Regions from separate parts of the Methylobacterium currus genome, predicted to be linked through region 3. Evidence: predicted binding sites of a transcription regulator. Region 3 holds the regulator's gene; each other region holds the start of a gene.
What was found. Region 3 encodes PhoB, which activates phosphate uptake and scavenging genes when phosphate is short. Its sites were predicted from a motif close to TGTCATNNANCTGTCAT; they were not measured.
Positions count from the first base shown of each region.

Region 1 (7,165 bases), 3.2 Mb from region 3:
CCGAAATCACCGGTGCCCCTTTCGACGCTGCCGCAAGCGTCAGCACCTCGGGATGAGTTCGAGCGTTGGGAGAGCGGTTCGGAGGCCGTAGGAGGGCGGTGACCACCGGGGTCGCCGGGAGGGCCGGTCAAGCGCCGCGGGCCGACATCGACGCGCCGAGGAAAGCCGGTGTCGTCGAGCGGGGCCCGGAGAGGCGGGTCAGGCCGCCTGAATCCTCAGGCCCTCACTCCATCACAGCCGCCTTCATGATCACCACCATGAAGGCCCGCCCCGTCCCCTCGCTGACGCAGCGCACGGTGTGGGGCCGGTCGCAGCGGTAGCGCAGGGTCTCGCCGGCCCGGGCCCGCTGCACCGCGCCGGCCACGTCGACCTCGAACTCGCCCTCGGTGACCGACAGGCACTCGACCGAGCCGCGCTGGTGGGCATCGGAATCGAGCACCCCGCCGGGATCGGCCGAGAGGTCGTACCATTGCAGCCACTCGACGGTCTTGATCCAGCCGATGATGGCGAGCCGCATCCGGCCGTCATCGGAGACGAGGATCGGCGTGTCGGCCCGGGACGACTTCTCGATGAAGGGTTCCTCGTCGCCGGTGGCGAGCACCCGCTCGATCGAGACGTCGAGGGCCTGGCTCAGGCGCCAGATCGTCGCCAGCGTCGGGTTGGTCTCGTTGCGCTCGATCTGGCTGATGATCGACTTCGCGACGCCGGACTGTTCGGCCAGTTCCGACAGCGACAGGTTATAGGCCTTGCGCAGGCGCTGGATGGTCTTGCCGAGCTGCCCCGACAGCACCTGCGCCCCGGTCATCAGATCCTTGGGGCGTTCCCGCCCCCGCTCGACGCCCATCGCCCGCCCTTGAATCCCACTGAATCACCGCGCAGCGTTCCGCAATCCGAACGCCCGTACGCTCCATCAAACGCAATCGCCCGGAGCGCGCAAGAGTTCATGCGGCCGCGCGGGCCGATTCCGGCGGGATGACGCATCGCTGCCCGGGGCTTGGCCGATCCCTTCGAAAGGGGCCGTTCGACGGCGCCACCGTCTCAGCTCCACCAGGCGTGGAAGTGGTGCACCGGCCCGTTGCCGTGCCCGACCCGCAGCCGCTCCGACGCGGCGAGCGCGGCGGTCAGGTACGTCTTGGCCTCCCGGGCTGCGTCTGGCAGAGCCAGGCCGCGGGCGAGACCGGCGGCGAGGGCCGCCGAGAGGGTGCAGCCGGTGCCGTGGGTGTTGCGCGTCGCGATCCGCGGGCCTTCGAGGCGCAAGATGCGGTCATCCGGCCCGACCAGGAGATCGACGCTCGTAGGCCCCGCCCCGTGGCCGCCCTTCATCAGCACCGCGCGGGGGCCGAGCGCCAGGAGGCGCCGCCCCTGGTCGAGCATCGCCGCCTCGGTGCCGGCGACCCCCTCCCCGAGCAGCACCGCGGCTTCCGGCAGGTTCGGCGTCAGCACCGCGGCATGGGGCAGGAGCTTGCGGCGCAGGGCCTCGACGGCGTCGTCGGCGAGCAGCCGGTCGCCGCTCGTCGCCACCATCACCGGATCCAGCACCAGGGGCAGGCCGGCGGCGTAGCGGGCGAGGTTTTCCGCCACCGCGGCGATCACGGCCGAGCGCGACAGCATGCCGATCTTCACCGCCCTCACGTCGAGGTCGGTGAAGACGCTCTCGATCTGACGGGCGACGAATTCCGGGTCGACGTCGTGGATCGCCTGCACGCCGCGGGTGTTCTGGGCGGTGAGCGCGGTGATCACGCTGGCGCCGTAGACGCCGAGGGCCGAGAAGGTCTTGAGGTCGGCCTGGATGCCCGCGCCGCCGCCGGAATCCGAACCCGCGATCGTGACGGCGATCCTGCCGGACCCCGATATCGTCCCGAGCCCGCTCATGCCGCGCCTCTCGCCGCGAGGGCCCCGTCGATCACGGCGCGCAGGTCGCGCGCCCGCGCCTCGACGTCGCGGCCGGTGCCGAACAACGCCGAGATCAGCGCGATTCCGTCCGCGCCCGCCCCGATCGTCGCGGCGGCGTTGCTGCGGTCGATCCCGGCGATCGCCCCGACCGGCAGGCCGGCGCCGCGGGCGAGGCGCGCCCGGAAGACGATGCGGTTGAGCCCGTCGAGCCCGACCGGCGGGTCCGGGTTGTCCTTGCTGGTGGTGGAAAAGACGCCGCCGATGCAGGCGTAATCCACCGGCAGCCGGTAGAGCTCGTCGGCCTGGGCGGCATTCTTGACGGTGAGCCCGACGATCGCCCCGCGGGGCAGAAGCCGCTTAGCGTCGGCCGGGTGCAGGTCCTCCTGGCCGAGATGCACGCCCTCGACGCCGGCGGCGAGCGCGAGATCCACCCGGTCGTTGACGAGGAGCGGCACGCCGCTCCCCTGAAGCGCCGCGTGGATCCGGCGCAGGCGCGCGACGGTCTCGCGGGCGTTGGCAATGGTCTTCTCGCGGTATTGCAGCAGGGTGCAGCCCCCGGCCGCCGCCTCCGCCGCCATCCGGGCGAGGTGATCGGCGTCGCCGCCGCAGACCCCGACATCGAGGAGGCCGTAGAGCCGCAGATCGACCGGCACGGCCGCGTGCCCACCGTCAGGCTTCACGGGCGGGCTCCCGGTGCGGGCGGGCGGGGGCGTGCGGGCATGGAGCGCTTCCCTGCTGGGCCCGGGGCTGCGGGCCGATATGCATGCCCCCCGGAGTAAGGGCGAGCGAGCGCGGGCGTCAACGGCCCGTGATCAGCCGGCCCGCGCCCCTCCGGCTGCCGCCTCGCGGGCCCGCTCCACCACCAGGCGCCGCTCGCGCCAGACCACGAACACGCCGGCCGCCGCCACGATGCCGCCGCCGAGCGCGATCGAGGCCGTGGGGAGCTGGCCGAACACGAACCAGCCGATCAGCACCGACCACAGCATGGTGGTGTACTCGAAGGGCGCGACCAGCGAGGCGTCGCCGTGGCGGTAGCTCTCGGTGAGCAGGATCTGGCCGATGCCGCCGAGGACGCCGACGACCACGAACAGCGCCAGATCCGACCAGCCGGGCATCCGCCAGCCCAGGACCAGGGTCGAGAGGCCGAGGAGCGAGGTGAACAGGAAGAAGTACAGCACGATGGCGCCGGTGCGCTCGGTGCCGGTGAGCTTGCGCACCTGGATCGTCGCCGCCGCCGAGCAGCCCGCCGCCAGGATCGCGAACAGCGCGCCCGTCGACCCGCCACCGCCGGCCCCGCCGAATTCGAGGTGCGGGGCGAGCGTGATCAGCACGCCGAGGAAGCCGACGGAGACGCCGGCCCAGCGATAGGCCTGGACCCGCTCGTGCAGCACGATCGCGGCCAGCACCACCACGAGGAGCGGCGAGGCGTAGCCGATCGCCACGGCGTCGGAGAGCGGCAGGAACGAGAGGCCGGCGAAGCCCGCGAACATGCCGCAGGCGCCGATGATGCTGCGCAGCACGTGGCCCTTGAGGTTCCGGGTCGCCACCGCCTCCCGCACGCCGCCCTGCCAGCGCAGCCACATCAGCAGCGGCGCGATCGCGATGAAGGAGCGGAAGAACACGATCTCGCCGGTCGGGAACCGGTCGGCCAGCGTCTTGACCCCGGCGGACATCAGCGTGAAGGCGAGGGCCGACAGAACCTTGAGCCCGATGCCGAGATAGGGCCGGGCGGCCGCGCGCCCCGACGCGCCAGATCCGGTGACCGACCGGCCGGGGACGACGAGGGGGGCTGCCATGGGCGGGGCGCTTTTCTCAAGGTCGGGAAAGTGGCCGCGGCCGCGGGAACGCGACGGGGCAATGGTTCAGAACCACGAATCGCCACGGCCGAGGTAGAGGCCGGTGCGGGCGCCTGACCTGCGCAATCCGCATGATGTGGATTAAGCCTCCGCAAACGAATTCGAGTCCCGATCCCCGGCCAAGGTTCCGTGTGCGACGTCCACGTCATCAAAGTGATACGCGAATAGGGTTTGGCTGGCGCGAGACGCCGCCAAGGAGATTGCACGTGGCCGAGGACGCCGACGCGCTGCGCGTGCGAACCCTGTTCCTCTCGGATATCCATCTGGGGACCAAGGGCTGCCAGGCCGAGCTGCTGCTCGACTTCATGCGCGAAGTGGATGCCGACGAGATCTACCTGGTCGGCGACATCGTCGACGGCTGGAAGCTGCGCTCGGGCTGGTACTGGCCGCAGGCGCATAACGACGTCGTGCAGAAGCTGCTTCGGAAGGTGCGCAAGGGATCTCGCCTGGTCTACGTGCCGGGCAACCACGACGAGTTCCTGCGCGACTTCCTCGACATGCATTTCGGCGGCATCGAGATCCAGGATCAGGTGCTGCACGAGGCGGCGGACGGCAAGCGCTACCTCGTCATCCACGGCGACCAGTTCGATCTCGTGGTGCGCCATGCCCGCTGGCTGGCTCTGCTCGGCGACGGCGCCTACACGGCGGCGCTGTTCGTCAACACCCATCTCAACTGGGTGCGCCGGCGCCTCGGCCTGACCTACTGGTCGCTGTCGGCCTGGGCCAAGCTGAAGGTGAAGAACGCCGTCAACTTCATCGGCCGGTTCGAGGAATTCCTGATCGCCGAGGCCCGGCGGGCCGAGGCCGACGGGGTGATCTGCGGCCATATCCATCATGCGGCGAGCCGCATGGTCGGCGACATGCACTACCTCAACACCGGCGACTGGGTGGAATCCTGCACGGCGGTCGTCGAGCATTACGACGGCACGATGGAGGTGATCCGCTTCGCCGAGTGGAAGCGCGCCCACGCCGAGGCCCCCACGCCCCTCACCTCGCGCAGCCGCCCGGCCACCCTGGTCGAAGAGCTGGCGCCCGCCGCGCGCAACTCCCTGCCCGCCTCCCCGGCCCCCGGCGCCGGCCCTCACAGCACCCGGGCCGTCGCGTGAGGCTCCTCGTCGCGACCGATGCCTGGCACCCGCAGGTCAACGGCGTCGTCCGCTCCCTCGAGCACATGGTCGCGGCGGGGCGCCGGCGTGGCCACGACCCGGTGATGCTGACGCCCCTCGAGTTCGCCAGCGTGCCGCTGCCGGGTTATTCCGAGATCCGGCTCTCCCTGGTCACCGCCCGCGGCGTCGCGGCCCGCTTCCCGAGCCTCGCCCCGACCCACGTCCACATCGCCACCGAGGGGCCGATCGGGCTCGCCACCCGCCGGGTCTGCCTGGCGCAGGGGCGCCCCTTCACGACCAGCTACCATACCCGCTTCCCCGAATACCTCGCCGCCCGCCTGCCGGTGCCGGAACGCTGGAGCTATGCCTGGCTGCGCCGCTTCCACGGCGCCGCGAGCGGCACGATGGTGAGCACGCCCTCGCTGGAGCGCGACCTCGCCGGGCGCGGCTTCACCCGGCTGATGCGCTGGACCCGCGGCGTCGACACCGACCTCTTCCGCCCCCGCGACGGCGAGGCGCCGCCCGACGCGCTCGCCGGTCTGGCCCGGCCGTTCTTCCTGTTCGTCGGGCGGCTCGCCGTGGAGAAGAACGTCGAGACCTTCCTGCGCCTCGACCTGCCCGGGACCAAGCTCGTCGTCGGCGACGGGCCGGACCGGGCGCGGCTGTCCGGCATCGATCCCGGCGCGCGCTTCCTCGGCACCCTGACGGGCGAGGCGCTGGCGCGGGTGTATTCCGCGAGCGACGTCTTCGTCTTCCCGAGCCTGACCGACACCTTCGGCATCGTCCTGCTCGAGGCGCTGGCGAGCGGCCTGCCGGTGGCAGCCTACCCGGTGACCGGCCCTCTCGACGTGATCGGCGGCACCACGGTCGGAATTCTCGACCCCGATCTCGGCGCCGCGGCCCGCGCGGCGCTCGCGATCCCGCGCGAGGCCTGCCGGACGGAGGCCCTGCGCTACACCTGGGAAGCGAGCGCCGACCAGTTCTACGGCAATATCGAGGCCGCCCATGCGGATGGCGCGACGGCGCAAAGGCGCCGACGGATCGGGTTGCCGCTGCCGGGCGAGGCGCCGGCGCCGCTGCCGCGGGTGGGTGAGAGATAATGCAGCCGGGCACCGCGCAGGCGGGCTGCCTTCGGCGCCCGACCCCGGGATGCGTGCGGCGCGATCGCGCGCGCCGCTGTGATTCGACCCTCAGCGCGAGGCTCGGCCGTGGTTCCTGCGCCACGCGACGGACCCGCGGCCGCAAGCTGAACAGGAGGCCGAACGCCACCACCGAGATCGCCAGGACCAGCCACGGGGCGGCATGGGGACCGGCCCTCGTCACGATGGCGGCGAAGACCGGGGGCGCGGCGGCGAAGGAGAGGTTGAGCGGCACCGCCAGGCGCGCCGAGGCGCGCGCATACGTGCCGGAGGGGAAGATCTGCAACGGGAGCGTGGCGCGGGTGATGGCACCGACGCCGCTGGCGACGCCGTAGAGCGTGGCGAAGAGCATGGCGCCGGCGAAGGTGCTGGTCATCAGCAGGACGACGAAGCTCAGCGGGAACAGTGCATAGGCGGCGAGGCCGAGGACGAAGCCCGACCAGCGCCGGCCGCCGAGGACATCGACCATGCGCCCCGCCCATTGGGCGATGCCGATGAAGGAGGCCGCCGCCAGCGCGCCGGCATGGTTGAGCCCCGCGGCCTCGAACAGGATGATGAAGGTGAGGGCGAAGCCCCAGGTGAAGAAGCCGCTCGCCGCGAAGCTCAGGGCGAGAAGGATGAAGCGCGCCCGGTCGATGCGGGCGGGCTCGGCGGTTCTCCGCGCCGGGTCGTTTCCCCGGCCGCCGCGCGAGCGCCGCATGCAGCGGCACGCAGACGAGCAGCATCAGGACACGTGGGCCAGCGTCGTCGCGCGCCAGCCCCATTGGGCCTGCAGGAGCCCCGGGGCCTGCAGGAGCCCCGAGAGCGGCCAGACGATCGTCGAGGTCAGCCCGCCGGCCAGGACCAGCACGCCGAGCGCCTGGCGCGCCGTCCCGCCGGCGATCTCGGTCACGCAGAGGGCGGCGACGGCACGGGCCGTCGGTGACGGGATGAGCATCGGAGGAAAATGATCGCACCGGGGACGCCGGCATGGTGCGGCGTGGCGGTTCATGGGTCCAGTCGAATCGGCGAGCAGCACCGAGGGCGGCGCTCGCGCCTTACGCGAACAGGTCCACCACCTCGAACCCCCTCCCCGCCAGCCGCTCGCTCAGGACCCGCCGGTGGCATCTTTCCGGGTCGCGCTCGAAGCAGAGCAGGCAGGTCGGCCCGACGGCGGCCAAAGCCGCCAGCT
Region 1 is NZ_CP028843.1:6,002,948-6,010,112, forward strand. Features, by position in the region: gene DA075_RS27495 (helix-turn-helix domain-containing protein) at 224-844, opposite strand; gene thiD (bifunctional hydroxymethylpyrimidine kinase/phosphomethylpyrimidine kinase) at 1,039-1,872, opposite strand; gene thiE (thiamine phosphate synthase) at 1,869-2,573, opposite strand; gene DA075_RS27510 (DMT family transporter) at 2,706-3,689, opposite strand; gene DA075_RS27515 (UDP-2,3-diacylglucosamine diphosphatase) at 3,956-4,855, shown strand; gene DA075_RS27520 (glycosyltransferase family 4 protein) at 4,852-5,955, shown strand; partial or broken gene DA075_RS38435 (MFS transporter) at 6,104-6,694, opposite strand; gene DA075_RS37775 (hypothetical protein) at 6,719-6,931, opposite strand; gene DA075_RS27530 (DUF488 domain-containing protein) at 7,032-7,165, opposite strand, start outside.
Region 1: DA075_RS27515 (UDP-2,3-diacylglucosamine diphosphatase) is a predicted target of PhoB. The motif match lies at 3,893-3,909, and genes of this name have one in related genera.

Region 2 (7,165 bases), 3.2 Mb from region 3:
GACGTTCAGCGCCGCGTTGTAGTCCTCGATCGCCTTGTCGTACTGGTTGGTGGCGATCAGGCTTTGGCCGCGGGCGGCGTAGGGCGCGGCCACGAAGGGGTTGCGGTCGATGGCGGCGTCGAAGTCGCCGATCGCGGCGCGATGCTGCCCCTGCGCCTGCCGCACCAGGCCGCGGGCGTGGTAGGCCTCCGCCGATTCCGGCGTCAGGCGGATCGCCTGGCTGAGGTCGCTGTAGGCGGCCTCGAAGTTCCCTTGCGCCCGCTGCAGGTTGGCGCGGCCGATATAGGCGGCGGTGTAGTTCGGGTCGGCGTTGATCGCCTTGGAGAAATCCTGCAACGCGGCGTCGTTGCGGCCCGACTGGCGGTAGGCCAGCGCCCGGTTGCCGTAGGCCGAGGCCGAGTTCGGGTCGAGCTGGATCGCCTTGGTGAAGTCGGCGATCGCCGAATCGAAGTTGCCTGCCCGGGCATAGGCCGCACCGCGGGTATTGTAGGCCGCCGCGTCGCTCGGGTTGCGCTGGATCACGTCCGACAGCGAGGCGATGTTGACCTCGGTGGCGCCGGACTTGTCGGCCTCGACCACCGCGAATTGCCGCGTCGCGGTCGCCCGGCTGACGGTGTCGCAGCCGGCGAGCGCCAGCGCGGTCAGCACGGTCGCCCCCAGCACCCGGGCCGCCGGTGTCACGCGGCTCAAGCCGATCACGTTGTTCATCGCCCGCTCCCCCGGGGCGGCGCATCCACGTCGCGCCGCGCACCTTCGCCATTCGCACGCACGCGCCGCTCTCGAAGCCGCGGTCCCGGTGCCGGACGACCATTCCGGATCGGGGTGAACGCCAGCTTAAAGGGCGATGCGTCCCCGACGCTTGTGCGGGCCGATGTGGCGAAGGTGTGGCTTCGCGCCTCCGCTAGGGCAGGGAAAGGCGCCGCGGGGCCTGTGTGTGGCCGGGAGGCCGCACCGCGAGGGCGGATCCGGAACCCGATCCCTCGGATTCCGGCGTCGCTCAAGGACCGGTCGTGACCCGGGTGACGTGGCCCATCTTGCGGCCGGACCGCGCCTCGCCCTTGCCGTAGAGGTGCAGGTGGCTCCCCGGCTCAGCGAGGATCCGGGTCCAGTCGTCGGCCTGATCGCCGATCAGGTTCAGCATCTCGACCGACCGGCCGGTGAGGGCCGGGCTGCCCAAGGGCCAGCCGCAGATCGCCCGGACGTGCTGGGCGAATTGCGAGGTCTCGGCCCCCTCGATGGTCCAATGGCCGGAATTGTGCACCCGCGGGGCGATCTCGTTGACCACCACGCTCGCCCGGCCATCCGCTCCGCGCACCAGGAACATCTCCACCGCCAGCACGCCGACATAGTCGAGGGCGTCCGCGATCCTGCGGGCGATCGCCGTCGCGTCCGCCGCGGTCTCCGGCGCCATGCCGGGGGCCGGCACGATCGTGCGGGCGAGGATGTGGTGGCGGTGCTCGTTGGCGCAGGGGCTGAAGGCCGAGAAGCGCCCCTGCGCGTTGCGGGCGGCCACCACCGACACCTCGGCCTCGAACGGCACGAAGCCTTCGAGGATGCAGGGCTGGTCGCGCAACGAGGCCATCACGGCGGCGGGATCGGCGACGGCGTCGCGGAGCATCACCTGCCCCTTGCCGTCATAGCCGAAACGCCGGGTCTTCAGCACCGCCGGCAGGCCGATCTCCCGCACGGCGTCGGCCAGCCCTGCGGCATCGTCCACCGCCCGGAACGGCGCCACCGGGATGCCGAGGCCGGCGACGAACGACTTCTCGGTCAACCGGTCCTGCGTCGTCGCCAGCGCCGAGGCGCTCGGATGCAGCGGCCGGCGCGCGGCCAGGATCTCGGCCGTCTGGCTCGGAATGTTCTCGAACTCGTACGTCACCACGTCGACGGACTCGGCGAAGGCCATGAGCGCCGCCGCGTCGTCGTAAGGCGCGACCGTGCGCCGGCCCGCCACCTCGAAGGCCGGACTGTCGGGATCGGGGCAGTAGATATGGCATTTCAGCCCGTACTGCGCCGCCGCGACCGCGATCATGCGGCCGAGCTGGCCACCGCCGATGATTCCGATGGTCGCGCCGGGCGCGATAGGGGGCGTGCTCACGGGGCGCTCGTATCCGGGTGCTCGGCCACCGCCGCGCTCTGGCGGGCGCGCCAGGCGTCGAGGCGCACGGCCAGATCGTCGTCGGTCAGGGCCAGGACGGCTGCGGCCAGCAAAGCCGCGTTGACGGCGCCGGCCCGGCCGATCGCCAGCGTGCCGACCGGGATACCGGCCGGCATCTGCACGATCGACAGGAGGCTGTCCTGGCCGGAGAGCGCCTTCGATTCGACCGGCACGCCGAAGACCGGCAGCGGCGTCATCGCGGCCGCCATGCCGGGCAGGTGGGCCGCACCCCCGGCGCCCGCGATCACCACGCGGAACCCCGCGGCCTTCGCGCCCTTGGCGAAGGCGACCAGCCGGTCAGGAGTGCGGTGGGCCGAGACGATGCGGGCCTCGTACGGAATGCCGAGCGCGTCGAGGGTCTCGGCGGCGTGGCGCATCGTGGCCCAGTCCGACTGGCTGCCCATGATCACCGCGACGGGGGGCGCTGCCGCCATCGTCAAGCGCATCCTCTAGAAAGCGCTGCAACGCCGCGAGCGGGCCGCAGCCGGTCCTGTCGCAGTAGCGGCGCATCGGCGTTCATGCAAGCAGGGCGCAAACGGCCCGGCTGCCCGAGCGCGTCAGGCGATGATGTCCGGGGTGAGCTGGTCTTCCAGGAAGGTGATGCGGTCGCGAAGGGCCAGCTTGCGCTTCTTGAGGCGCTGAAGCTGCAGGCGGTCGCCGGCCATGACCCCGGACAGGGCCTCGATCGCGTCGTCGAGGTCGCGATGCTCTTCCCGGAGCCGCGACAACTCGCTCTCGAATTCCGCCGCCGATTCCGCACTCAACTCGAACGCCATCGCCGCCCCAGCCCTGGAGATATGGAGCGGAGCATGAACCAGGGCCCGGCCTGCGGCAAGGGTGCGGTGCGGGAGTCGGCGGGGTTGTGCAGCGTCTCTCTCGGGCACGCCGCCCCAGCGGTGCATGACGCAGGTGCAGCAACAAATACCTTCGACACGCGCCGCGGGCTGTGGCAGGCTGGGTGTGTCACCTACATGACAGGAGGCAATGGCTGATGTCGCTGCACACGCATCTCTCCGAGCTCGAGCGTAAGCACGAAGCCCTGGAGCGTGAGATCCAGGACGCAATCACCCACCTCTCCACCGACGACTTGCGAATTGTAGAGCTTAAACGGCGAAAGCTTCACTTGAAGGATGAGATCAGTCGCCTGCGGACGTCCACCCGCGTGATGCACTAGCCCAGAAAAATCCTCTTGCGCCGCCGCGCCAGCGTTCGGCGCGGCGGCCCCTGATCCCGGCATCGCTTCGATCCGGGCGTGACGAAGAGAGCGGCGGGGCCCCCCGAGGAGAGCCCCCGGCCGGAAGGCCCCGCAGCCCCGTCACGGCGCCCGTCACAAGGCCTTGGCCATCTCCCGCAGCACGAATTTCTGCACCTTGCCGGTCGAGGTCTTCGGCAGCTCGGTGAAGACCACGTGCTTGGGCACCTTGAAGCCGGCGAGCGACTGGCGGCACCAGCCGATCAGCTCCTCGGCCGAGACCATCTCGGAGCCCTTCAGCTCCACGAAGGCGCAAGGGCACTCGCCCCATTTCTCGTCGGGCTTGGCCACCACCGCGGCCGCCGCCACCGCCGGATGCTTGAACAGGGCTTCCTCGACCTCGATCGACGAGATGTTCTCGCCGCCGGAGATGATGATGTCCTTCGAGCGGTCCTTGAGCTGGATGTAGCCGTCCGGGTGCTTCACCCCGAGATCGCCCGAATGGAACCAGCCGCCCCGGAAGGCGTCCTCGGTGGCCTTCGGGTTCTTGAGGTAGCCGCGCATCACCACGTTGCCGCGGAACATCACCTCGCCGAGGGTCTCGCCGTCGGCCGGGACCGGCTGCATCGTCTCGGGGTCGAGCACGTCGAGGGCTTCGAGCGGCGGGTAGCGCACGCCTTGGCGCGCCTTGCGGGCCGCCTGCTCGTCCTTGCTCAAGCCGTCCCAGTCGGCGTGCCACTCGTTCACCACCGCCGGGCCGTAGGTCTCGGTCAGCCCGTAGACGTGGGTGACGTCGAACCCGGCCTCGGCCATGCCGGCGAGCACGGCCTCCGGCGGCGGCGCCGCCGCGGTGAGGAACGAGACCCGGCGCGGCAGCGCCCGCCGCTCGGCCTCCGGCGCGTTGATGAGGAGGGACATCACGATCGGCGCGCCGCAGAGATGCGTGACGCCGTGATCCGCGATGGCGTCGTACATGGCCTTCGCCCGGACCTGCCGCAGGCAGACATGGGTGCCGGCCACCACCGACAGGGTCCAGGGGAAGCACCAGCCGTTGCAGTGGAACATCGGCAGGGTCCACAGATAGACCGGGTGCCGGCCGAGATTGCCCGCCACCACGTTGCCGACGGCGAGCAGCGACGCGCCGCGATGGTGGTAGACCACGCCCTTCGGGTCGCCGGTGGTGCCGGACGTGTAGTTGAGGGTGATCGCGTCCCACTCGTCGCCCGGCATCGCCCAGGCGTAAGCAGGATCGCCCTCGGCGAGGAAGGCCTCGTACTCGACCGCGCCGAGGCGCTCGCCCGGGCCGTCATAGTCGGGGTCGTCGTAGTCGATCACCAGCGGCGTGACGCCGGCCTGGCCTAAGGCCGGTCCCATGATGCGGGCGAATTCCCGGTCGGTGATCACCACCTTGGCCTCGCCGTGGTCGAGGCAGAAGGCGATGACCGCGGCGTCGAGCCTGGTGTTGAGGGTGTTGAGCACCGCGCCGGCCATCGGCACCCCGTAATGGCATTCGATCATCGCCGGGGTGTTGGCCAGCATCACCGCCACCGTGTCGCCCCGCCCGATGCCGCGGGCCCTCAAGGCCGAGGCGAGGCGCCGGCAGCGGGCGTAGAGGTCGCGGTAGCTGCGCGTCAGGCTTCCATGGATCACGGCCGTGTGGTCGGGGAAGACGGTCGCCGCCCGCTCCAGGAAGGTGAGGGGCGTGAGCGGCTGGTGATTGGCCGGGTTCCGGTCGAGGCCGTGGTCGTAGATCATCGAGGGGGCGGGCGAGGGGACGGTCATGGCGGCACTCTCCGGGTGGGGCACGGGGAGCGGTGTCGCACGCCCCTTGCGGCATGATGATCGGACCTTCGGTCGAATCAAGCGCGGCGATCGACGCCCGCCGCTCGACCTTCGGACCCGCGGCACCCGCTTCGGCGGAGGCTTGCGCGGGCGCCCTGCCGCCCGTCACCCCGGCAGGCGATATCCCGGAACATCCCCGATCCGCTCGCCCAGCAGCGCCTGCACGCGGTCGAGCCCGTCTCCCGGCAGCGAGGCGCTGGCGGCGAGATGGTAGACCTCCCAGCCGACCGGCACGAAGCCGAGCCCGAACCGTTCCGCCGCCGCCCGGGCGCCCAAGCCCGCATCGGCCGCACCCGACGCGATCACCGCCGCCACCGCCTGATGGGTGAATTCCTCCAATCCGTAGCCGGCGATCTCCTCGGGACGGATTCCGGTCCCGGCGAGCAGGCGGTCGAACCAGGCCCGGGTGCCCGAGCCCTTCTGCCGGTTGACGAAGCGGGCTTTCTTGGCGCGCAGGTCGTCGGGCGTCTCCAGGCCGAGCGGGTTGCCGGCGGCGACCAGCCATCCCTGCTCGCGCGCGAAGAGCGGACGCACCCGGAAGGCGGGATCGGCGACGAGGTCGGAGAAGGGCGGGCCGGCCGCTTCCGGCGCGATCGCCCCGCAATGGAAGCCCGCCGCGTCGGCCCGCCCGTCCATGAGCTGCACCACCGCGTCCCGGCTGCCCATCACGGCGATCTCGGCCTCGCCCCACTGCGCCAGCCCCTCCATCAGCAGGGGGTCGTGGCTCGCCGCCACCGTGAGGCGCCGCGGATGGTGGAGCAGCGCGGCGAGGCGGGCCTGCATTGCCCGCGCCTCGCGGGCGAGCGGCTGGGCCAGGCCCGCGGCCGCGCTCGCCAGGGCGTCGTGCAGGGCGGCGCCGGTCTCGGTCAGCGTGGTGCCGTAGCCGCGGGTCTTGCGCACGAGCGGCCAGCCGACCGCCGCCTCAAGCGCCCGGACGCGCTCCCAGGCGGCGCGGTAGGACAGGCCGATCTCGGTGGCCGCGCCCTGCACCGAGCCGGTCCGGGCGATGGCGCGCAGCAGCGCGAAGGTGTCGGCGACGGCGATGCGCGCCTGCCCGATCCGCAGCGAGCCGCCGAGCCCGAGCCCGACCGCAGGACCGTCATCGGCCGGTATCGTCATGGCGAGCCCCTTGTCGTGTTCGTCCGCCTGCCGCGTCTGAGCCCCGGGGACGGCCCTCCGCCGAGCATGACGGGGGGCGCGGCCCGGTCCGGCATCTGCGGCAAAGCTCTCTCCGTATTGGAAGCATACGTTTTATTGATGCGTCTGTAACGGCATCGTACCGCCGATAGCCTGGCGCTCGGCACGGAGCGTGCGCCGGCTTCATGCCGGTGCGCCTCGGCTGCGAGGCCCGCAGGGACGCAGACGACCGCATGATGCATCCGGAGCTTCTCCCCCCGCCGCGGAATCCGGCCCGCGCCCGGCCCGATCGGCGGACGGCCGTGACGCCCGCGGGGAGGGCGCGTGGAGGCCGGGTGGTCCCCCTGCCGGCGGAGTGGATCCGTGCCGGCGGCCTGCGCGCCTTCCGGGCCGATGCCGGTTATCTCGGCCGCTCGATCGCGGCGCTCAAGCTCTATCTCACCCTGGTCGTAAGCCAGGATGCAGCCGGCAGCGATCCGGCGCCGATCCTTCTGTCCTACGAGCGGATCGCCGCTCTGTCCGGCCTCTCGGACCCGCTGATCTGCGCCGGCAAGAAGGCGCTCCTCGATCAGGGCCTCGTCACCACCTGTGACGATCGATCGGGTGGGACGATCGCCTACCAGCTGGCCGGCCTGCGCCCGTGGGACGCCGCGGCCTGCCTCGTCCTCGGGCTGCCATTCGGCGCTCCGATGACCGCCCTGCATCGCCTCACCTGCCGGAAGACGCCCAACCTCGCGGCGCTGAAGACCTATTTGGTGCTCTGCGCCTGCGGCAGCGACCCGGACGGCATCGTCTCCCTCGACGTCGATCGTGCGTCGGTCCTCACCCGGACCAGC
Region 2 is NZ_CP028843.1:6,216,486-6,223,650, reverse strand. Features, by position in the region: gene DA075_RS28620 (tetratricopeptide repeat protein) at 1-708, opposite strand, end outside; gene DA075_RS28615 (5-(carboxyamino)imidazole ribonucleotide synthase) at 998-2,098, opposite strand; gene purE (5-(carboxyamino)imidazole ribonucleotide mutase) at 2,095-2,592, opposite strand; gene DA075_RS28605 (YdcH family protein) at 2,716-2,934, opposite strand; gene DA075_RS28600 (YdcH family protein) at 3,150-3,332, shown strand; gene DA075_RS28595 (acyl-CoA synthetase) at 3,486-5,132, opposite strand; gene DA075_RS28590 (substrate-binding domain-containing protein) at 5,298-6,311, opposite strand; gene DA075_RS28585 (hypothetical protein) at 6,665-7,165, shown strand, end outside.
Region 2: DA075_RS28600 (YdcH family protein) is a predicted target of PhoB. The motif match lies at 3,119-3,135, and genes of this name have one in related genera.

Region 3 (7,165 bases):
GGGACGGGGAGTGCCGGTTGCGGAGGCTTTCGCCCGTATCCGCGCCGTGCTGGCGGAAGAGGGGAGCGGCTCCTGCGGATGAGGGGCCGCCCGATCGATCGTCGATCCGCTCGATGGCGCCGATGCCGACCGCGTCATCCCGGGCTCGGGCCAAGCGATGCCGGAACGACGATGGAAGTCACCCCCTGACGGAGCCGCTCGGGCAGGCCCTCACATCACCCCGTACACATCATAGACCGGCCCCTCCGGCAGCCGCTGCCCCACCCCGACGGCGATCAGCCTGGTGAGCCAGGCGAGGTCCGGCGCTCCGGTCTCGAAGCGCAGGGCCGTGCGGAAGTAGTACTGGTCCGGTGCCACCGCCTCGCCGCGGCCGAGGCGGGCCAGCACCTCGGGCGGGCCGGCGCGCAGGCCGGCATACTGGCAGTAGACGAGCCCGCCGCCGGCCGCCCGGAAGGTCAGGCGCACGTCGAGATGCGTCGTGCCGTCGGGCTCGACCCGCAGCCAGTCGCCGGCCGGGGCGGGCAGCACCTCGCCGGCGAGGCGCGGACCCGCGACGGTGCCGCCGGTGACCGGCACGACCCGCAGGTCGGTGCCGCGGGAGGGCCCGATGCCTTGCGGCGCGCCGACCGTGAGGCTGATGCGGAACAGAAACTCGGTGCGGAGCGGCAGCGGCGCGTCCATGCGGTCTTCTCCGATTCTCTCGCGTTCTATCGCGCGATATCCTCCACCGCCCGGCGCGCCGCGTCGAGGTCCGGCGGGTCGATGCGGCGGTAGCGGGCCTGGACGAGGCCGAATACCCCGAAGGCGGCGAGGCCCGCCGCCGTGAGGCCGAGGAGCACCCAGCCATAGGGCTCGCCCCGCAGGGCCTGGAGGGCGCCGCCGAGGCCCTTGACCTCGCTCGACCGGCTGGCGATCGCCGCCGCGATCAGGAAGCCGCCGATCAGCCCGAAGGTGAGCGCCCGCGCGGCATAGCCGAAGCGGCCGACGTGACGCACCCAGTCGCGGGCGTCATGGGGCACGGACAGGCGCTTGCACACGTCGCCCTTCCACGCCTTCAGCGCGAAGGCGAGGCCGGCGCCGATCACGATGAGGCCAACCGCGCCGACGAGCCACTGGCCGAAGGGCTGCTGCAACAGCCAGGCGGTCCAGTCCCGCGCGCCCTGATCCTCGGACTGGCGGGCCGTGCCGCGCCCGAGCGCCGCCAGCATCATCGAGAGGCCGAGGCCGCCATAGGTGACGCCGCTGACGAGGTGGCCGGCCCGGGTCGCCAGCCCCTTGGCCGAGCGGCCGTAGCCGTCGGCATCGGTGAGCGCCTCGACCACCCGCCAGAGCGCGAAGGCGGCGAGGCCGAACGCCACGAGGCCGAGGAGAATCCAGCCGAAGGGCCGCTCCAGCAGGATCAGGAGCGCGCTGCGGCTGCCCCCCGTCTGGCCGCCGACGCCGATCGCCGCCAGCACGGCGAGGCCGCCGACGAGGCAGTAGGTGACCCCGCGGGCGCCGTAGCCGAGGCGGGCGAGCAGTTCGAGGGCTTGCCGGCCGCTTGGATGCCCGGATCCTCGGCGCATGGGAGTCTCCGGTCAGGCTGCGAGGCCGGATTCGACCCGGGCCACCGCCGTCTCGTCGAGGTCGAGGGCCTCGGCCAGCTGGCGCAGGAAGGTGCGCTCCTGCATCGTGTCGGGGTCGATGGCGAGGCGGGCCGCAGCATAGATCCGGGCGCCCGCCCCGGGATCCTGTACCCGGTCGGCGATCTCGTCGATCGTCGCCGGGTCCTCCAGCTCGCGGGCAAGCCATTGCCGGCCGGCGAGGTCGAGGCCGGATTCGGCGACCGCCGCGTCGAGCCGCTCGCGCTCGCGGGCATCGATCAGCCCGTCGGCAGCCGACGCCGCCACCATGATGCGCAGGCAGAGCGTCGCCTCGTCGTCGCTCAGCGCCCCGGCATCGAAGGGTTTCCCGGACGGTTGCGTGCCCGTCCCCGGCCCCGCAGTCGCGTCGGCTTGCGTCGCCCGCAGGGCGAGCCCGGCGATCAGCGCCAGCCCGCCGAGGGCCGCGGAGGCCGCGAGCCCGCCGCGGCGACTCCGCACCAGGGCGTCCAGCACCCGTTTCACTTCGGCCATCGCGCCCTCCCGTCCGACTCGCTTCTTTGCCGACAACGGTCTCGCCCGGCTCCGGTTCGAGCAGGACGGATCGATCGCTGCGGATCGATCGCCGCGCCGGTTGCCCTGCCACGCTCGGCGCGCCATCTCTCCGGCCATGCTCCTCGCCCTGGCCTGGCTCGCGCGCACGCTCGTGCTCGCGCTCATCCTCCTGTTCCTGCTGCCGCTCGCCGCCCACGCCCTGTGGTGGTGGAGCCGCGACGACCTCGCCCCCGACTGGACCACCGCCGACTGGTCGAGCGCCCGGCTCCTGCCCGCCGCCACGGCCGCGCCGGAGGCGAGCGTGCGGATCTACGCTGCCCGGGTCGGACGCTGGCGGGGCATCTTCGCCCATCACACCTGGATCGTCGTCAAGGAGGCGGGCGCGTCGCGCTACACCCGCTACGACGTCGTCGGGTGGGGCCTGCCGGTGCGCAAGGACGCCTACGCGGCCGATGCGCGCTGGTTCGGCAACCCGCCGCAGGTGGTGCTCGCCCTCGACGGCGAGGCGGCGGCGCGGGCCGTGCCGCGCATCCACGCGGCGGTCGCAGCCTATCCGTATGCCAAGGCCGGCAGCTACAGCGCCTGGCCGGGGCCGAACTCCAACACCTTCGTGGCCCACGTGCTGCGGGCGGTGCCGGACCTCGCGGTGGCGCTGCCACCGACGGCCCTCGGCAAGGATTTTTCGGAGCGCCTGATCGCCCGGACGCCGAGCCGCACCGGTTTGCAGCTCTCGGCCCGCGGCTATCTCGGCCTCACCCTCGGCTGGGTCGAGGGGATCGAGGTGAACATCCTCGGCGCGGTGGCGGGACTCGACCTGCGCCGCCCGGCCCTGAAGCTGCCGGGCTGGGGCCGCATCGGCATGGATCCGGCCGGTGCGACCGAGACCCTGATCGCCCCGACGGCGCGGAGCTGAGCGGGATCCTCACGGCCCGGCCGGGCCGCGCACGCCCCCCCGAAACCTGGCCATTCGGCAGCATCAGGTTGCGAGCCGCCGCCGCGAGACCCGGAGCCCCGTGATCAGGCCGGTCTCCCCGCGCCGCTGGTGGCGGATGGTGCGGGAGAGGGGGCGCACCCACGGGTCGCCGGCCTGGCCCACGGCCTGATCGACCATCCGCACGGCGCCGGCATGGTGGCGGCTCACCAGGGCCGAGAAGGCGCTGCGGAGAAGCCCGGGCAGGGCGGCGCGCCAAACCGTGGCGTCTGCGAAGGGCCGGACGAGCATCGTGACGGATCGCTCCTGCGCGAGGTCCTTCCTCACCCCATCCGTGACGGGTCCTGCGCGCCACGACGGCCTACGTTGCGCCTTCGCATCGATGTGCGGATCCGAGGATCATCGGAACGCCGGCCGTGAACCAAACCATGGTGCGGTGCGTTGAGACTGGCCCCGAGGTTCGCACTGCCCCATGTCCAGCTCCCGATTCGTCAAGGCCGACGCGGCCCCTTCCCCGCTTGCCGGCTCGTTCGCCCCGGTCCTCACCGGCGTCTCGCGCGGGCTGCAGGACCTGTTTCCGCCGGTCGAGCTGCCGCTCGCCGCGCGGGAAGCGCATCAGGACGAGCGGGACGCCGTGGCCCCGGTGCTGCGGTCGCGCCCGGTTCCGGAGCCGCGGCTGGCCTGAGAGCCTGTTCGATGGATCTTTCTCCACTTCCATCCCCTCCCGGTCATCCCGGGGCCGCGTAGCGAAAGCCGGGATCCCTCAGCGCTGACGACTCAGGAAGAGGCGGAAGGCTTTCCGCTCGGTCTTGCGCCGTCGGCAGTCATGGATCCGGGCTCTCGCGTTTCGGCGAGCGTCGGGATGACGAGGAGGGTATCGGTTCGGTTGGCCAACTCGAACAGGCTCTCGGATGAGGGCGCAGGTGGGAGAACCAATCGGAGCGAGGCATCCGCTCGGCGTCCGACCCGCGCGGGTCACCGGGCCGGTGAGCAGCCGAAGCGTCGGTTCCGCGCAAGCGACCGCGAAGCTGGCCCTCACGGCTCGTGTGCGAACATCTCGTCGAAGGAATAGCCGGAGCCGCGAACGGTGCGGATCGGGTCGGCGTCGCGGCCGCGGTTGATCGCCTTGCGCAGGCGGCCGATATGCACGTCGACGGTGCGCTCGTCGATATAGACGTCGTGGCCCCAGACCCCGTCGAGAAGCTGCTCGCGCGAGAAGACCCTTCCTGGGCTCTGCATCAGGAATTCGAGCAGCTTGAACTCGGTCGGGCCGAGATGCAGCTCGCGCCCGTCGCGGCGGACGCGGTGGCTGACCCGGTCGAGCTCGATGTCGCCGGCGACCAGGAGGTCGGCGACGTGGGCGGGCTTGGACCGGCGCAGGAGCGCCCGCACCCGCGCCAGAAGCTCGGGCACCGAGAACGGCTTGACGATGTAGTCGTCGGCGCCGGTGGCCAGGCCCCGCACCCGGTCGCCCTCCTCGCCCCGCGCCGTCAGCATGATGACCGGCAGCCGCTCGGTCTCGCGGCGGGCGCGGATGCGCCGGCACAATTCGATGCCGGACAGGCCCGGCATCATCCAGTCGAGGAGGACGAGGTCGGGCACCTGCTCGCGCAGGCGGATATCCGCCTCGTCGCCCCGGGCGACGGCGTCGACCTCGAAGCCCTCGGCCTCGAGGTTGTAGCGCAGGAGGAGGGTCAGCGCCTCCTCGTCCTCGACGATCAGGATACGGGTACTCATGCGGGGCACTTCGGGCAGGGGGCCGGAGGGTGGCCCGGGCCGGGGTCGAGCCCGGGCGCGGGCCGACCCGTCAGGCCTCCGGCTGGGGATCGAGGGTGGCGAAGCTCGAGCCGTCGTTCTTGGGACGGTCGGTCGGCAGCGTCTCGCCGGTGGCGAGATAGTGGATGGTCTCGGCGATGTTGGTGGTGTGGTCGCCGATGCGCTCGACGTTCTTGGCGCAGAACAGGAGGTGCGTGCAGAACGTGATGTTGCGCGGATCCTCCATCATGTAGGTCAGGAGCTCGCGGAACAGCGAGGTGTAGAGCGCGTCGATGCCGCCGTCCCGGGCCCAGACGTCGAGGGCGGCGACGGTGTCCTGGGTGGCGTAGGCGTCGAGCACGTCCTTGAGCTGGCCCTGGACCAGCTCGTTCATGTGCTCCACGCCGACGACGACTTTCTGCAGCTGGACCTGGTCGGCGATGGCGACGACGCGCTTGGCGACGTTCTTGGCGAGGTCGCCGATGCGCTCGAGATCGCCCGAGACGCGGATCGCCGAGATCGTCTCGCGCAGGTCCACCGCCATCGGCTGGCGCTTGGCGATGAGGAGGATGGCCTTCTCCTCGATCTCGCGCTGCAGCCCGTCGAGGCGCTGGTCGACGGCGATCACCGCCTGGGCGAGGGCGGCGTCGCGGCGCAGGAGCGCCTGGCCGGAATCGGCCACCATCTTCTCGGCGATGCCGCCCATCTCGGCGATGCTGCGCCGCAGGTTCTGCAGCTCCTGATCGTAGGAGGTGACGATGTGGCTCGACATGAGGGGTGACTCCCCGCGATGAGGTGGAGCTTACGGTCAGCACCGGCCCGGGCCGGGCCGGCGCAACGAGGCGTCGGGTCTCAGCCGAACCGGCCGGTGATGTAGTCCTGAGTCTGGCGCTTCGACGGGTTCATGAACAGCCGGTTGGTCGGCCCGAACTCGATCAGCTCGCCGAGATACATGAAGGCGGTGAACTGCGAGATGCGCGCCGCCTGCTGCATGTTGTGGGTGACGATGGCGATGGTGAACTCGGTCCGCAGCTGCTCGATCAGCTCCTCGATGCGGCCGGTCGAGATCGGGTCGAGGGCCGAGGTCGGCTCGTCGAACAGGATCACTTCCGGGCGCTGCGCCACCGTGCGGGCGATGCAGAGGCGCTGCTGCTGGCCGCCGGACAGGCCCATGCCGGACTGCTTGAGCTTGTCCTTCACCTCGTCCCACAGCGCGCCCTTGCGCAGGGCCTCCTCGACGCGGTTGTCGAGGTCGGCCTTGCCGAGGCGCTCGTAGAGCCGGATGCCGAACGCGATGTTGTCGTAGATCGACATCGGGAACGGGGTCGGCTTCTGGAACACCATGCCGACCCGGGCGCGCAGCTCGTTGAGGTCGATCGACGGATCCAGGATGTTGCGGCCGTCGAGCAGGATCTGCCCCTCGGCGCGCTGGTCCGGATAGAGGCTGTAGATGCGGTTGAAGGTCCGCAGCAGGGTAGACTTGCCGCAGCCCGACGGCCCGATCAGCGCCGTGACCTGGCGGTCGAGGAAGTTGAGGTTGATGTTCTTCAACCCCTTGAAGTCGCCGTAGTAGAAGCTCAGGTCCTTGACGGCGAGGCGGATCGGGGCGGACTCGTCGGCCGTGCTCTGGCCCACGACCGGCACGGCGGTGGCGGTGGCGCTCATCGGGTTGTCTCCAAGCAGGGTATGACGGTCAGCGCCCCTTCGGGCCGCTCAGGACGAGGCGGGCCACGATCGACAGGCCCAGGATGGTGACGGTGATGAGGAGCGCGCCGGCCCAGGCCAGCTGGCGCCAGTTCTCGTAAGGAGACAACGCGAACTGGTAGATCATCACCGGCAGGTTCGCGACGCCGCCCATCAGGTTGGGGCTGAACCAGGAATTGTTGTTGAGCGCGGTGAAGAGCAGCGGCGCGGTCTCGCCGGCGATGCGGGCGAGCGCGAGGAGCACGCCGGTGACGATGCCGGACTGCGCCGCCCGCCAGGTGACGCTGCGGATCACGATCGACAACGGGGCGCCGAGCGCCGCGCCGGCCTCGCGCAGGGTGCCGGGCACCAGGCGCAGCATGTCCTCGGTGGTGCGCACGATCACCGGCGTCGCGATGATGGCGAGCGCCACGCCGCCGGCCCAGCCCGAATAGCCGCCCATCGGCCGCACCATCAGGGTGTAGACGAACAGGCCGATCAGGATCGAGGGCGCCGAGAGCAGGATGTCGTTGAGGAAGCGGATCATGTCGGCGAGCTTCGAGGTGCGGCCGTACTCGGCGAGGTAGGTCCCGGCCAGCACGCCGACGGGCGTGGCCACCGCGATGCCGAGCGCCGTCATCACCAGGCTGCCGAGGATCGC
Region 3 is NZ_CP028843.1:2,846,075-2,853,239, reverse strand. Features, by position in the region: gene DA075_RS13340 (TetR/AcrR family transcriptional regulator) at 1-82, shown strand, start outside; gene DA075_RS13335 (DUF3237 domain-containing protein) at 211-681, opposite strand; gene DA075_RS13330 (DUF1206 domain-containing protein) at 708-1,565, opposite strand; gene DA075_RS13325 (tellurite resistance TerB family protein) at 1,578-2,114, opposite strand; gene DA075_RS13320 (DUF3750 domain-containing protein) at 2,251-3,048, shown strand; gene DA075_RS13315 (DUF305 domain-containing protein) at 3,112-3,357, opposite strand; gene DA075_RS13310 (hypothetical protein) at 3,539-3,751, shown strand; gene phoB (phosphate regulon transcriptional regulator PhoB) at 4,102-4,803, opposite strand; gene phoU (phosphate signaling complex protein PhoU) at 4,874-5,593, opposite strand; gene pstB (phosphate ABC transporter ATP-binding protein PstB) at 5,674-6,486, opposite strand; gene pstA (phosphate ABC transporter permease PstA) at 6,515-7,165, opposite strand, start outside.